Regions from separate parts of the Gelidimonas diazotrophica genome, predicted to be linked through region 1. Evidence: riboswitches for the same ligand, from Rfam matches in the RefSeq annotation. Region 1 holds a riboswitch; the other holds the start of a gene.
The links. A riboswitch is a leader RNA that binds a small molecule or an ion and turns the genes downstream of it on or off. The one in region 1 is predicted to bind cobalamin.
Positions count from the first base shown of each region.

Region 2: another riboswitch for cobalamin. It lies ahead of bluB (5,6-dimethylbenzimidazole synthase); the one in region 1 lies ahead of KGFNPO_RS06175 (CbtB domain-containing protein).

Region 1 covers NZ_CM146349.1:1,323,347-1,329,291, reverse strand. Annotated here, with positions in the region: gene KGFNPO_RS06180 (TonB-dependent receptor plug domain-containing protein) at 1-836, shown strand, start outside; cobalamin riboswitch at 1,039-1,270, shown strand; gene KGFNPO_RS06175 (CbtB domain-containing protein) at 1,447-1,644, shown strand; gene KGFNPO_RS06170 (CbtA family protein) at 1,662-2,447, shown strand; gene KGFNPO_RS06165 ((2Fe-2S) ferredoxin domain-containing protein) at 2,624-2,968, shown strand; gene KGFNPO_RS06160 (cobaltochelatase subunit CobN) at 2,961-5,945, shown strand, end outside.
Region 2 covers NZ_CM146349.1:3,268,978-3,274,922, forward strand. Annotated here, with positions in the region: gene KGFNPO_RS15200 (TonB-dependent receptor family protein) at 1-1,150, shown strand, start outside; gene bluB (5,6-dimethylbenzimidazole synthase) at 1,163-1,912, opposite strand; cobalamin riboswitch at 1,955-2,142, opposite strand; gene KGFNPO_RS15210 (TonB-dependent receptor) at 2,525-4,780, opposite strand; gene KGFNPO_RS15215 (DUF2946 family protein) at 4,861-5,202, opposite strand; gene KGFNPO_RS15220 (hypothetical protein) at 5,135-5,296, shown strand; gene KGFNPO_RS15225 (DUF2946 domain-containing protein) at 5,454-5,858, shown strand.

The DNA of each region.
Region 1 (5,945 bases):
AGGAAAAAGTGGATGCCAGTACAGCAGCATTGAGTGGCGACCGCACCACCAATTCGTTCGCCGCGTCTTACCAGCTCAAGCGCGGCGCGCATCTGGCCAGCGTCAGCGTGCGCAATGACGATAATTCGGTGTTCGGTTCGCATGCGACCGGCAGCCTGGCCTATGGCTATCGCCTGAGCAGCGCCTTGCGTGTGAATGCCAGCGTCGGCACCAGTTTCCGCGCGCCGACTTTCAATGAATTGTTTTTCCCAGAGTTTGGGATCGCGACTAACAAACCGGAAAAGGGCAAAAATGCTGAAGCCGGTATCCACTACGACGATGGACAGTCGCAGTTGAGTGCTGTGTATTACCATAATCGGATTACCGATTTGCTGGTAAATACCAATATTTGTCCGGTGCAGCAGGCGACCCATCCTTTCGGTTGTGCCTTTAATGTGGATCAGGCGCTGCTGGAAGGTCTGTCTCTGGGCGCAAGCACCAGACTGGGCAATTTCACATTGCGCGGGTCGCTAGACCTGCAAAACCCGCGTGATGAGACCACCGACACCCTCCTTTTTCGTCGAGCCAAACGGCACGGTAGCTTGGCCGCCGAATATGGTATCGGTGCGCTCAAAGCCGGTGCTGAAGCGGTATTCTCCGGTGATCGCCTTGATTTTGGAAACGTTAAGATGGCTGGTTACAGCCTGCTAAACCTTTACGCCAGTTATGATTTTGCTCCCAACTGGTCTTTGTTCGGCCGCTGGAATAATGTGCTTAATAAGGGCTATGAGTTAGCAAAAGATTATGCAACACCAGGCTCGAACCTGTTTGTCGGCGTACGTTATGCAATGAAGTAAAAAGTAAGACGGATATTGCTACTGACCGGGTTAATTCTGTCGTTCGGCCGCCAGTTGAAGCTTTCTGCGCGCTACGATTTTTAACCATTTTGATGTTTGTGTTTGCCGTTGGAAATGCACGAATTGCAAGCCTGATGAACGATGCCGCTTTGACTGAACAGCGCGTTTTAATGGCTTGTCTGTATCAACTTCGGCGCATATAATAATTTTCTTTGCTTCAGGTATTCCGCAAACAGTCGTTTGTAGAATGAAATGGGAAGTCGGTAAGTTTTCTGTAACAAAGAACAAATCCGACGCTGCCCCCGCAACGGTAATCGAGTAAAAAGATTTGCAGTAAGCCACTGTGCAATGCATGGGAAGGCGCAAATCTAGGAAAACCCAACAAGGAAATTCCACTCGTAAGCCCGGAGACCAGCCTGAAGCTATCGTAGAGTTTGTATCGCGGAGGGCGATGCAGATGGCTGGCCTTTTGCGCCCTCCGTCTATCACTTCCTTCTTAACATACAGGCTCATTCATGTGCTTATGGCGCTGATTGGCTATGGAGATGTCATCTATCTCTGCGCTGATTATTGTCATGGCTTGGGTGTTTTCCTTAAGATGGAGTGTCACATGTCTTCAATACCTGGTTTGCTCGATAACGTCGGCTCGCGGTCCCGCTCAACTGTCTGGAAAGACAAAGTAATACCCGTTTTATTTGCCGGCAGCCTTGGACTGGTGCTGCTGTATGGCGCGGCTTTCGCCGAGACTTCAGCCTTGCATAATGCCGCGCATGACGGCCGTCATTCCGCCGGCTTTCCTTGTCACTGATGCATATGCCAATACCAATGTCGGGGATCATTAACATGGCGGCATTCAAGCGCATCGTTACCGCTGCCGCATTGGCGGGTCTGCTGGCGGGTCTGACATTGACCGTTGTTCAGAAAATTCAGGTTAGCCCGATCATATCGAAGGCCGAAGTATATGAGGAAGCTGCGGCTGCGGCCGCAGTATCCGATGCTGCTGTTGCTCCTTCACATGCTGAAAATACGCATACCCATACCCATACCCCTGAACAAGCGCACGAACACGAACATGCGCCGGATGCATGGCAACCGGCTGATGGTTTGGAGCGGACGATATTCACTGCGCTGGCCAATATCAGTCTGGCCGTTGGTTTCGGGCTGTTGCTGGGCGGCGGCCTGTGCTTGCGCGGTGATGCCGGAGGCTGGCGTTCCGGCTTGTTGTGGGGTCTGGCTGGCTATGCGGTTTTTTTCGTTGCGCCTTCTTTGGGCTTGCCGCCGGAGGTGCCCGGCACCGCAGCAGCGCCGCTGGCAGATCGGCAACTATGGTGGCTCGCCACTGTGGTTGTGACGGCGGGCGGATTATCGTTGCTGATTTTTACGCGTAATTGGAAACTCAAACTGTTCGGCGCACTGTTGCTGATTGTTCCACATCTGATTGGTGCGCCACAGCCGGAAACTCACGCAAGCGCAGCACCCGCCGAACTTGCGCAGGCTTTCATCCATGCCACGACGATTGCGAATGCCGTGTTCTGGCTGGCGCTGGGTGGCTTGATGGGCTTGTTTTATAAGAAGCTCGCAACTATTCAGCACGCAAGAAGTAACCCCTGAAAATCCGCTCACCCCCACTTTCACGGGGATGAGCGGATATATATACTGATATTAGTATATTGCATTACCGCAATAAATATATGCGGTAAATGCACTAAAAATTATCATACTCCTTGTTTTTTTAAATTAGTCGGGTACCGAATTCCATGCTGCAAACCCGGACGGTAGAAAATTTGATGAGAACCCACACCAGACATGTATTCATGTGCGTCGGGCCGCGCTGCACCGAAGATGGCGTGCAGGCGCAAGCCATGTTCGAACTGATGGGGGAGAAGATTGACGCCCACCCGGAACTGCGCATCAAACGTACCAGAACCCACTGCATGGTTGCCTGCCAGAATAAGGGGCCGATTCTCGTCGTGTATCCGGAAGGCGTTTGGTACCAATGCGCCAACGAGGCAGCGCTGGAACGTATCGTTGTCGAGCATCTGGAAGGTGGGCGCGAGGTCAGCGATCTGATTTTTCATCGTTTGGCTGAAGGCGATACCTGCTCATTGGAAAAGGAAAACCAACATGTCTGAAGCAATGGCGGCGCGTGCCCAAATCGCATTGCTGACGCATGCACCGAACGATCTGACCGTGCTGCAGAGTGCGCTGGCGCAACTGCCACAAGAATTTCCCGCTGTTGCCGGCGTAAATTTACAGGCATTGGAAAGCGAAACGCAGATGGCGGCTCTGCTGACGCATGAACTCGCCGACGCACAAATCATTATCTTGCGGGTACTGGGGCGTCTTGGCGGCGTTCCAGGTTTTGCCGAACTGCTGCGACAGGTCCAGAATCGCGGTCTGCATTTGATCGCAATCAGCGGCACCGGTGAACCTGACTTGGAGCTGGCGGCTGTATCGACTGTTGCATCGGATGTATTACAGCAGGCGCTGGCGTATTTCCAAGCTGGCGGCAGCGTGAATCTGGGCCAGTTCCTGCGTTATGTATCCGATCATTTTCTACTGAGCGGCTTCGCTTACGAGCCTGCGGTTGCCTTGCCCGAGCATGGAATCTACCATCCGGATTTAGCCCAGGGTGCTGGCATCGATGACTGGCTGGCGCAGCGCGAATTAGTGCATGGATCGCAGCGGCCGAACGTCGGCATCATTTTCTACCGTGCGCACTGGATCAGCGGCAATACGCGCTTTGTCGATGCGTTAATCGATGCGCTGGAAAAGCACGGCATGAATGTGCTGCCAGTATTCACCTCATCGCTACGTGCCGGCAGCGATGGGGGCGCACAGCTGCCGACTGCCTTGGCTTATTTCACGAGTTCAATCAACGCTCAGCCAGTTTCGCATATCGACGTGCTGATCAACACCACCTCGTTTGCGATGGGCGAGATCACGCCGGGCGGGCCAACTCCGGCCGGCTGGTCGGTCAGCGCGCTGGAACAGTTGAATGTGCCAGTGTTGCAAGCCATTACCAGCGGCATGACGCAAGATCAGTGGCAGCAATCGGCGCGTGGTCTGAACCCGCTCGATGCGGCGATGAACGTGGTGTTACCGGAGTTTGACGGGCGCATTATCAGCGTGCCGGTGTCGTTCAAGGCCAGGGCTGCCGGCCATGCGAAAGAGCTGATCGAATACGAACCTGTACCAGATCGCGTGGCGCGTGTAGCCGGGCTGGCGGCGCGCTTCGCACAGTTGAAACGCTTGCCCAATGCGGACAAGCGCGTGGCTTTCATCTTCACCAATTCCAATAGCAAGGCATCGCAAATCGGTAACGCGGTTGGCCTCGACTCGCCTGCCTCGCTGATGCACATCCTGCGCGCAATGCAAGACGCCGGTTACCAAATTGATCAGTTGCCCGAGAGCGGCACCGCACTGATCCACGCGCTGATTGATCGCTGCGCCTACGACAATACCTATCTCACCAGCGAGCAGTTGACGCACGCAGTTGGCCGCGTGTCATCAGCGCAATACGCAGATTGGTTTGCCGATTTGCCGCACGAAATGCAGGAAAAAATGACTGCGCAATGGGGTGCAGCGCCGGGTGTTGCCTATCTGCATGATGATCATCTGGCGCTGGCGGGGATAGAACTGGGCAATGCCTTCGTGGCACTGCAGCCGCCGCGCGGCTACGGCATGGACCCGGACGCGATCTATCATCAGCCGGATTTGCCGCCGACCCACCATTACTACGCACTATATCGCTGGTTGCGCGACGAGTGGCGCGCCGATGCTATCGTCCATGTCGGCAAGCATGGCACGCTCGAATGGTTGCCCGGCAAGGGCGTTGGCCTGTCGGAGCATTGTTTTCCGGATGCGCTGCTGGCGGATATTCCGCTGTTTTATCCTTTCATCATCAACGATCCGGGCGAAGGCGCGCAAGCCAAACGCCGCGCCCATGCGGTCATCGTCGATCACCTGACGCCGCCGATGACTACCGCCGACACCTATGGCGCGCTGGCCCAGTTGACGCAACTGGTGGATGAGTATTATCAAGTCGAGGTTCTTGATCCGGCCAAGCTGCCGTTGTTGCAGCAACAGATATGGGAATTGGTCAAGCAAACTAATCTGGATGCGGATCTGCAGGCCAGACTGCTGCATCATGACCACGAACACGAACACGAACACGATCATGAGCATGAACATGGGCACGAACATCCACATGAGCATGACGAAGCACTTCCGGCTGCGCTGACAAATATGGAAGGTGCCGATGTCGCCCATCTGATTGAAGACCTCGACGGTTACCTGTGTGAGTTGGGGATGGCACAAATCCGCGACGGTCTGCATATCCTCGGGCAGTCGCCGCAAGACGAGCAACTGGTGGACATGCTGGTGTCGCTGACACGTCTGCCGAATCAGGATATTCCCGGCCTGCAGGCGGAAGTGGCGCGGCTATTCGGCTTGCAAATCGAGATGCTGCTGGATTCCAAGGGACGTCGATTGAATGTCGTCAGCGCTCTGGGTCACCTGGCCGAACGGCCTGTCGTCACGCGTGCCGATGCGCTGGAGGCAATCGATGTGCTGTGCCGCAAATTGTTCATCGAATTGCAGGCGCACGATTATCTTGCATCGCGCATTGACGAAGTGCTGACCAAGATATTTGCCGGCCTGGATGCCGATAGCGTCGCAGTCAGTCGGCCGCTGCTGCAACCGGCACTGCGTTCGCGCAGCAGTGTTCTCTCGCAAGTGAGCAAGCATCGAGTAAAAGAACCTGCAGCACGCAGCATTGCGCAAAAAAATGCTGTGACAGATAACAGCGCCCGCTACGACGCCTTGCGTCGGGTACTGGGTTTTGCCTGCCGCGAACTGGTACCGAATCTGGCCCGTGCTTCGGACGAAATCGACAATTTGTTGGGCGGTTTGTCCGGTGCTTATGTTCCTGCAGGGCCGAGTGGCTCGCCGACGCGCGGCATGGCGCACATCCTGCCGACTGGACGCAATTTCTATTCAGTCGATCCGCGCAGCGTGCCGTCGCAATCAGCGTGGCGCGTCGGGCAGCAACTGGCGCACGAAGTCCTGACGCGCCATGTGCGCGAAACCGGGGATTATCCGGAAAGT
Region 2 (5,945 bases), 1.9 Mb from region 1:
TTTTTCCAAAGGCTTCCAGGCACCTGCCAGCCACTCCGGCGGCGTAGTCGATTTCGACCGCAGCTTCGGCGGCGTTGACCTGCATTGGACCAGCGTAAGCCAGCTCGGCAGCGGCAGCCTGACCAGCACCGTCGGCCTCGACTATGGCCGCTCCAGCGACGATCGCCAGGGTTTCGAGAATTTCATCGGCAACCAGTTTGGCGTCAAAGGCCGGCTGCGCCGCGACGAAACCGATACCGTCACCAGCCTCGATCCGTATCTGCAAACCGAATGGCAGAGCGGCGATTGGGTGCTCACTGCCGGCCTGCGCCACAGCAGAATGCGCATCGCGGTGGACGACCGCTTTATCAGCAATGGCAACGATAGCGGCAGCATAAATTACCGCCGCACCACGCCGGTACTCGGCCTGCTGTACAAGGTCACGCCGGCGCTGAATTTGTATGCCAGTGCGGCGAAAGGATTCGAGACGCCGACGCTCAACGAGCTGTTCTATTCCGGCAGCGGGGATGGCTTCAACTTCAACCTAAAACCGGCGCATAGCACCCATATTGAAGTAGGCGCCAAGGCATTGCTGGGCAGCGCTACGCGGGTCAATCTCGCGCTATTCCAGGTGCGCACCGACGATGAACTGGTGGTGGACGCTGCCAGCGGCGGACGCACCAGTTACAAGAACGCCGGCGCAACCCTGCGCCAGGGACTCGAATTGTCGCTCGACACTAGCTGGAAACACGGCTTTTCGGGCCGTCTCGCGTTGACCGGCCTGCACGCCGTCTACGACCAGAGTTTCAATAACGTGCCGGCCGGCAAAAAAATACCGGGCGTGCCAAAAGCCACCTTGTACGGCGAACTGGCATGGAAAGATACGCCTTCCGGCCTGAGCGCCGCAATCGAAGCGATAGCCAACAGCAAGGTCTACGTCGAAGACAGCAACACCGAAACCCCCGCCCCCGGCTATGCGGTCGCCAACCTGCGGCTCGGTGCCGAGCAGCAGGTCGGCGTCTGGCGACTGCAGCAATTTGTGCGGATCAACAACCTGCTGGACCGCAATTACATCGGCTCGGTAATCGTTGGCGACAACAGCAAGCGTTTTTACGAGCCGGCGCCAGGGCGCAACTGGATGCTGGGAGCCAGCGCGCAATACGTGTTTTAGAGCCGGTCTGGCTTAGCGGCCGGCTTCCTGTGCGGCGGCCTGGTCGCGTTGCAAGTGCCCGATCAGGGCTTGCTGGTCATCACGATTGCCCCACTGGTTGAAATACACCAGTTCTTCGATTGGCAGTCGGGGTAGCCATCCAGCACTTTCCAGTTCCGGTTTGGCATAGAAATGGCTGACGTAGCCGACGCACAGATAAGCGATGGGGGTGATGCGCTTCGGAATTCCCAGCGCTTGCTGCAGTGCGGCCTGGTGGAAAATGCTGACCCAGCCCACACCCAGACCCTCGGCCCGAGCGGCCAGCCACAGGTTTTGTACCGCACATACGCTGCTGTACAAGTCCATGGTCTTCATTTGGGTACGTCCGACTACCACTGGACCGGTGCGCTCGCGGTCGCAAGTGATGCAAATGCCGACGGGCGACTCCAGAATCCCTTCCAGTTTCAAGGTCCGATAGACGTTGCGTTTGTCTTCTTCGAACATTTCTGCTGCTTCGGCATGGGCTATGGCAAAGGCATCGTGCACCCGGCGCTTGACCTGGTCCGACTGGACTACCAGAAAATTCCAAGGCTGCATGAAGCCGACCGATGGCGCGTAGTGGGCGGCGGTCAGGACGCGACTCAGTACCGCATCGGGAACCGGCGTCGGCAAAAACTGGCCGCGCACATCGCGGCGGGAAAAAATGGCGTGATAGACCGCGTCACGTGCTGCGTCTGTAAAGGCGTGTGTATCCTGGATGGCTTGCGCCGACATTGTTTTCATGACATTCCCCTAGCGTGAAAAAAAATGCGCTGCCTGGCCGTGCAGCTTGATAATTTTCAGGCCGGTCTTCTGACTCGGATTCATCTGAACCAGGCGCCTTCCCGGCATACGCCAGTGGCATCTCGCCTGGGTCATCCTCCTTACAGCGTTGGGCACGTGGCGGAATCACACCGCCTTCCCGATTCTCCCCTCGCCTTGCAGCGACGGGCACCTGAAGCCGCCATCTTCGAGGTGAAGCAAGGATTGTGTCAAGCCAACGCGTTAATTCTTCTTAACAGCAGTTAGTAGGGCGGGTGCAACCCGCGCTGCTAATCTCTATAGCGTCACGGTGTGGGTTGCACCCGCCCTACCTGGCTTAGAAAACTTCTTGCGGCTATAAATATACTGGATAACGTATATTTTATTACCGCATACAAATAATGCGGAAAAGCACATTTTTATATGCATACTCCCGCATAAATGATAAATCAAACAAGCAGGTCGGCGCTGACTTTTTTTCTGCGTTTCTGTCATTTTCCGTACAAGACGGCTTATTTCAAATCCGCCTGTTCGCTATCGCTGCTTGGCTCTCCGGAGCACAAGAAACCTTATCTTGCGCCCCGTCGCCCAGTCTTAGAACTTGACGTTCAGAGCCGTGTAGATCGAGCGCCCCATGCCTGGAACCGGCACTCCATATGTCATTGGCCTTTGGCCGACATACGCGCCGCCCAACGGTGATGCGTAGAGTTTGTTCAACGCGTTATCCACACCAATATCGAGGCGGACTTGCTTCCATTCATAGCTAGTGCGCAGATTCAACAGGCTGTAGCCGGCGGTCTTGAGCTCGTTCCTGAGTTGCGATACGTTGGTCTTGCCATCGACAAACTGGCCTTCGATGGTGTTGGTCCAGTTGCCAACACGTTGCACCACAGCCAATTTCGCATTCAGCGGCATGATGTTGTAGAGATTGTCGCCGGTCGTATTGTTTTTGCCGTTGACATAGTTCAACATGCCCGTCGCAGTGAAGCTGCCGTAATTACTATTCTTAGCCAAAGGAATGTAACCGGACACATCGACGCCATACAGGCGAGCAGTTTGGTTGGCGAAGCTGAGGTTTACAAAGCCGTCGGTCCGGCTGGGGCAAGTTTTGCCAACGGTAGCGCAGGATGCGGCATCGATGTAATTCTCGACGTGCGTGTAGTAAGGCGTAACGTTCAGCGCCCATTTTTCCTGAGCCGCATCGTGCCAACTGGCGGTGGCGCTGATGGTGTTGGCTACTTCCGGTTTCAGAGCGAGGTTGCCGACATAACCATTGGCATCGCCAAACCAGTTGACCATGTTCATGACCATTTGGTTGTTGGTCGACCAGGCAAAGCGCTCATACAGATTCGGCGAGCGGCTCTTGCGGGCAAAACCGGCTTCGAAGGTGCTGCCGGCATCCGGCGTGTAGCGGGCCAGCGCGGTCAAATCGATGTTGTTGTCGGTCTTCTTGCGATCAGCTGCATTGAATGCCGCGTAAGTAGAGGGTGGATATATGGTCGTGTTGTAACCCTGGACGCTGCCGGTGTTCATCGTCATGGTGCTGCTGCGTATGCCCAATTGGGACTGCCACCGGGGACTCCAGCGGGCTTCCCATTCGCCGAACAGATCGAAACGGTCGCGCTGGCCATCGTTGATATTCCAGAACTTCCCGCCTTTCATCCCTTGCATTGGGCCGCTGACAAGCGGAGAAATCGGGTCCCACCAGTCGTTCAGGCGATAGCGCTGATATTCACTGCCTACCCTGAGCGTGTCGCGCTCGGATAGAACTATGTCGGCTTTGAGCAAGGCGCCGGTGGTTTTCCCCTCGGTATCCATAGGCATACCGGCCAGGTTCATGGTCTGTAGCTTATCTTCGAGAAAATTCATCTTGTGCCGCGTATTTTCGTTGTATACGCGCGCTTCCAGAGTGCCCCACTGGTATTGGCCGGCATAGCGAAGATTGATCTGTTCGCTGTCATTGCCGGTCATGTCCATGCGCTGATTCGGGAAGCCCTGATAAGGAATGTGCTGCAGCCCCAGCTTCAACTCAAGCATATGGTTTTCGTGGCGCAAAGCGACTGCGATTGCCTGATTTTCCGATTTATAGCTTGAGGAACCTACTTCATCACCCGCTAAAAAAGAACGGGTGCCAGCAGACTGCGCAGCTGCCTTGAAGTCCTTTGCAGCCGTATAGTTGCCCGCTTCTATCGTGGAACCGGTATAGATCACACTCAAATTTTCGTTTGCGATCGTGGCTGAAACATTTGCGCCTTTGGCGTTGCCATTGCTGCGATAAAAAGTGCCGGCTTGTCCTTTGAGCAAAATGCCCTCACCCGGCTGGGCAAATTCCGGTGCCGCAGAATTGACCTGGATCGTGCCGGCAATGCTGTCGCCGCCAGCACTGACGGGTGTGATGCCGGCGAACACTTTAATGCTGCCGACATTGGTCGGATCAATGTAGGAAAGCGGCGAATTCATGTGGTTGGCGCAGGCCGAAATCAAGTCCATGCCGTCAACTTTGATGCGTATGCGGTCATCGGCCATGCCGTGGATCGCCGGCAGGCTGGACACGCCGCCTGCACCGTAAAGGCTGAGGCCGGGAATATCTTTCAGAAGATTCGCCGTATCGCTGTTGGATGCACGCATCGGCGCCAGAATCGCGGCGTCGAGACTGGAATTGTTCGGCTCCACCATTTTGATGGACGACGCATTGACGATGACCTCTTTCATGACCGGTACCTGTGGTGGTTCTGGCGTCGGATTACTCTGTGCGATGGCGGTTTGCCACACAGCGGACAAGGCAAGGGTGACAAACGAAGGAGAAATACGAGAAGGGAAAATAAGAGAAGGAGAAATAATTTTTTTCATGTTGGTTCCTTTTTAGAGTTGACATGCCGCTACTCTTCCGCCAGTCATCTGGCAGAAAAATCAGCAGTATTTAAAATCAATCAGGAAGCAACAGGTGGCGCGCGCGAATGGGCTACTGCCCAGGAAAATAGGGGATGCGGAGATTGGTAAAACAAAGGCGGCATCAGACCCTGTTTTGCCGGCAAGGCAAAATGGGTTGCGCCAGGGGGAAGCAGAAATAGGGAACCATCGTGCGGCAAGCAAAACGGACAGTGACCGGATGCAGAGAGATTTTCTTCCTGACCGCCATTCAACTTCAAGGGCGCATCGGATGTTTTTTCTGCGGGTACGGAGATCAGTTTTGTGCCATGCGCAGTGCACACTTCCATCAAAAAGGATGACGTGCCAGAAAGCGCCGACATGGTGTGCATCGCGTATGACATGGACGGCGCAAGCGCATTGAGCAGTATCGCAAAGCATGCGATCCATATCGTCAATCGTCTCGGCTTGTGCAAGTTCAGCATGGCGGCATTATAACTATGATGACATGCATCACAGCAATTAAATTACCAGCCATTCAGGGCAGGCCAGCTCCCCCGATTTCATCCCCGCTCTTGATGCTACAGAACCCGAGAAAGTCTGTCGGATAGAGCGATTCCCGTATCGCGATTAATACTCGGATATAATATTTTCAATGGGAAAATTATTCAAACGAAGACAGCTACGGGTCTGGATCGCATGTTTTGCGATACTGCTCAATGCGCTTGCGCCTTCGATTTCCTATGCAATCTCAGTACTCAATCAGCAGTCTGGACAATCTTCATCATGGATTGAGATTTGTACTGTAGGCGGCCCGAGATTCATAGCAGTAGCGTCTGACAAGACGCACGATACGGCACCAGCGGAGATTGTCCATCAGTCCGCGCACTGCCCGTTCTGCCTGTCGCACGCAGGCACCTTTGGATTGCCGCCTCCTCCGACAACACCATTCGCCGTTTTCGGCGGACATGATCTATTCCCCTCTTTTTTCTATAAATCGCCACAGCCTTTGCTTTCCTGGTCTGCGGCGCATCCACGCGGCCCTCCTATCGTTTCCTGATTTGTCTCTGAATGGCTTGACTGGCTTCGCATTGGCGCGAGACCGGCCTATCTCGCTTGCCTTTAAAAACGCATTGCCTTTCATTAC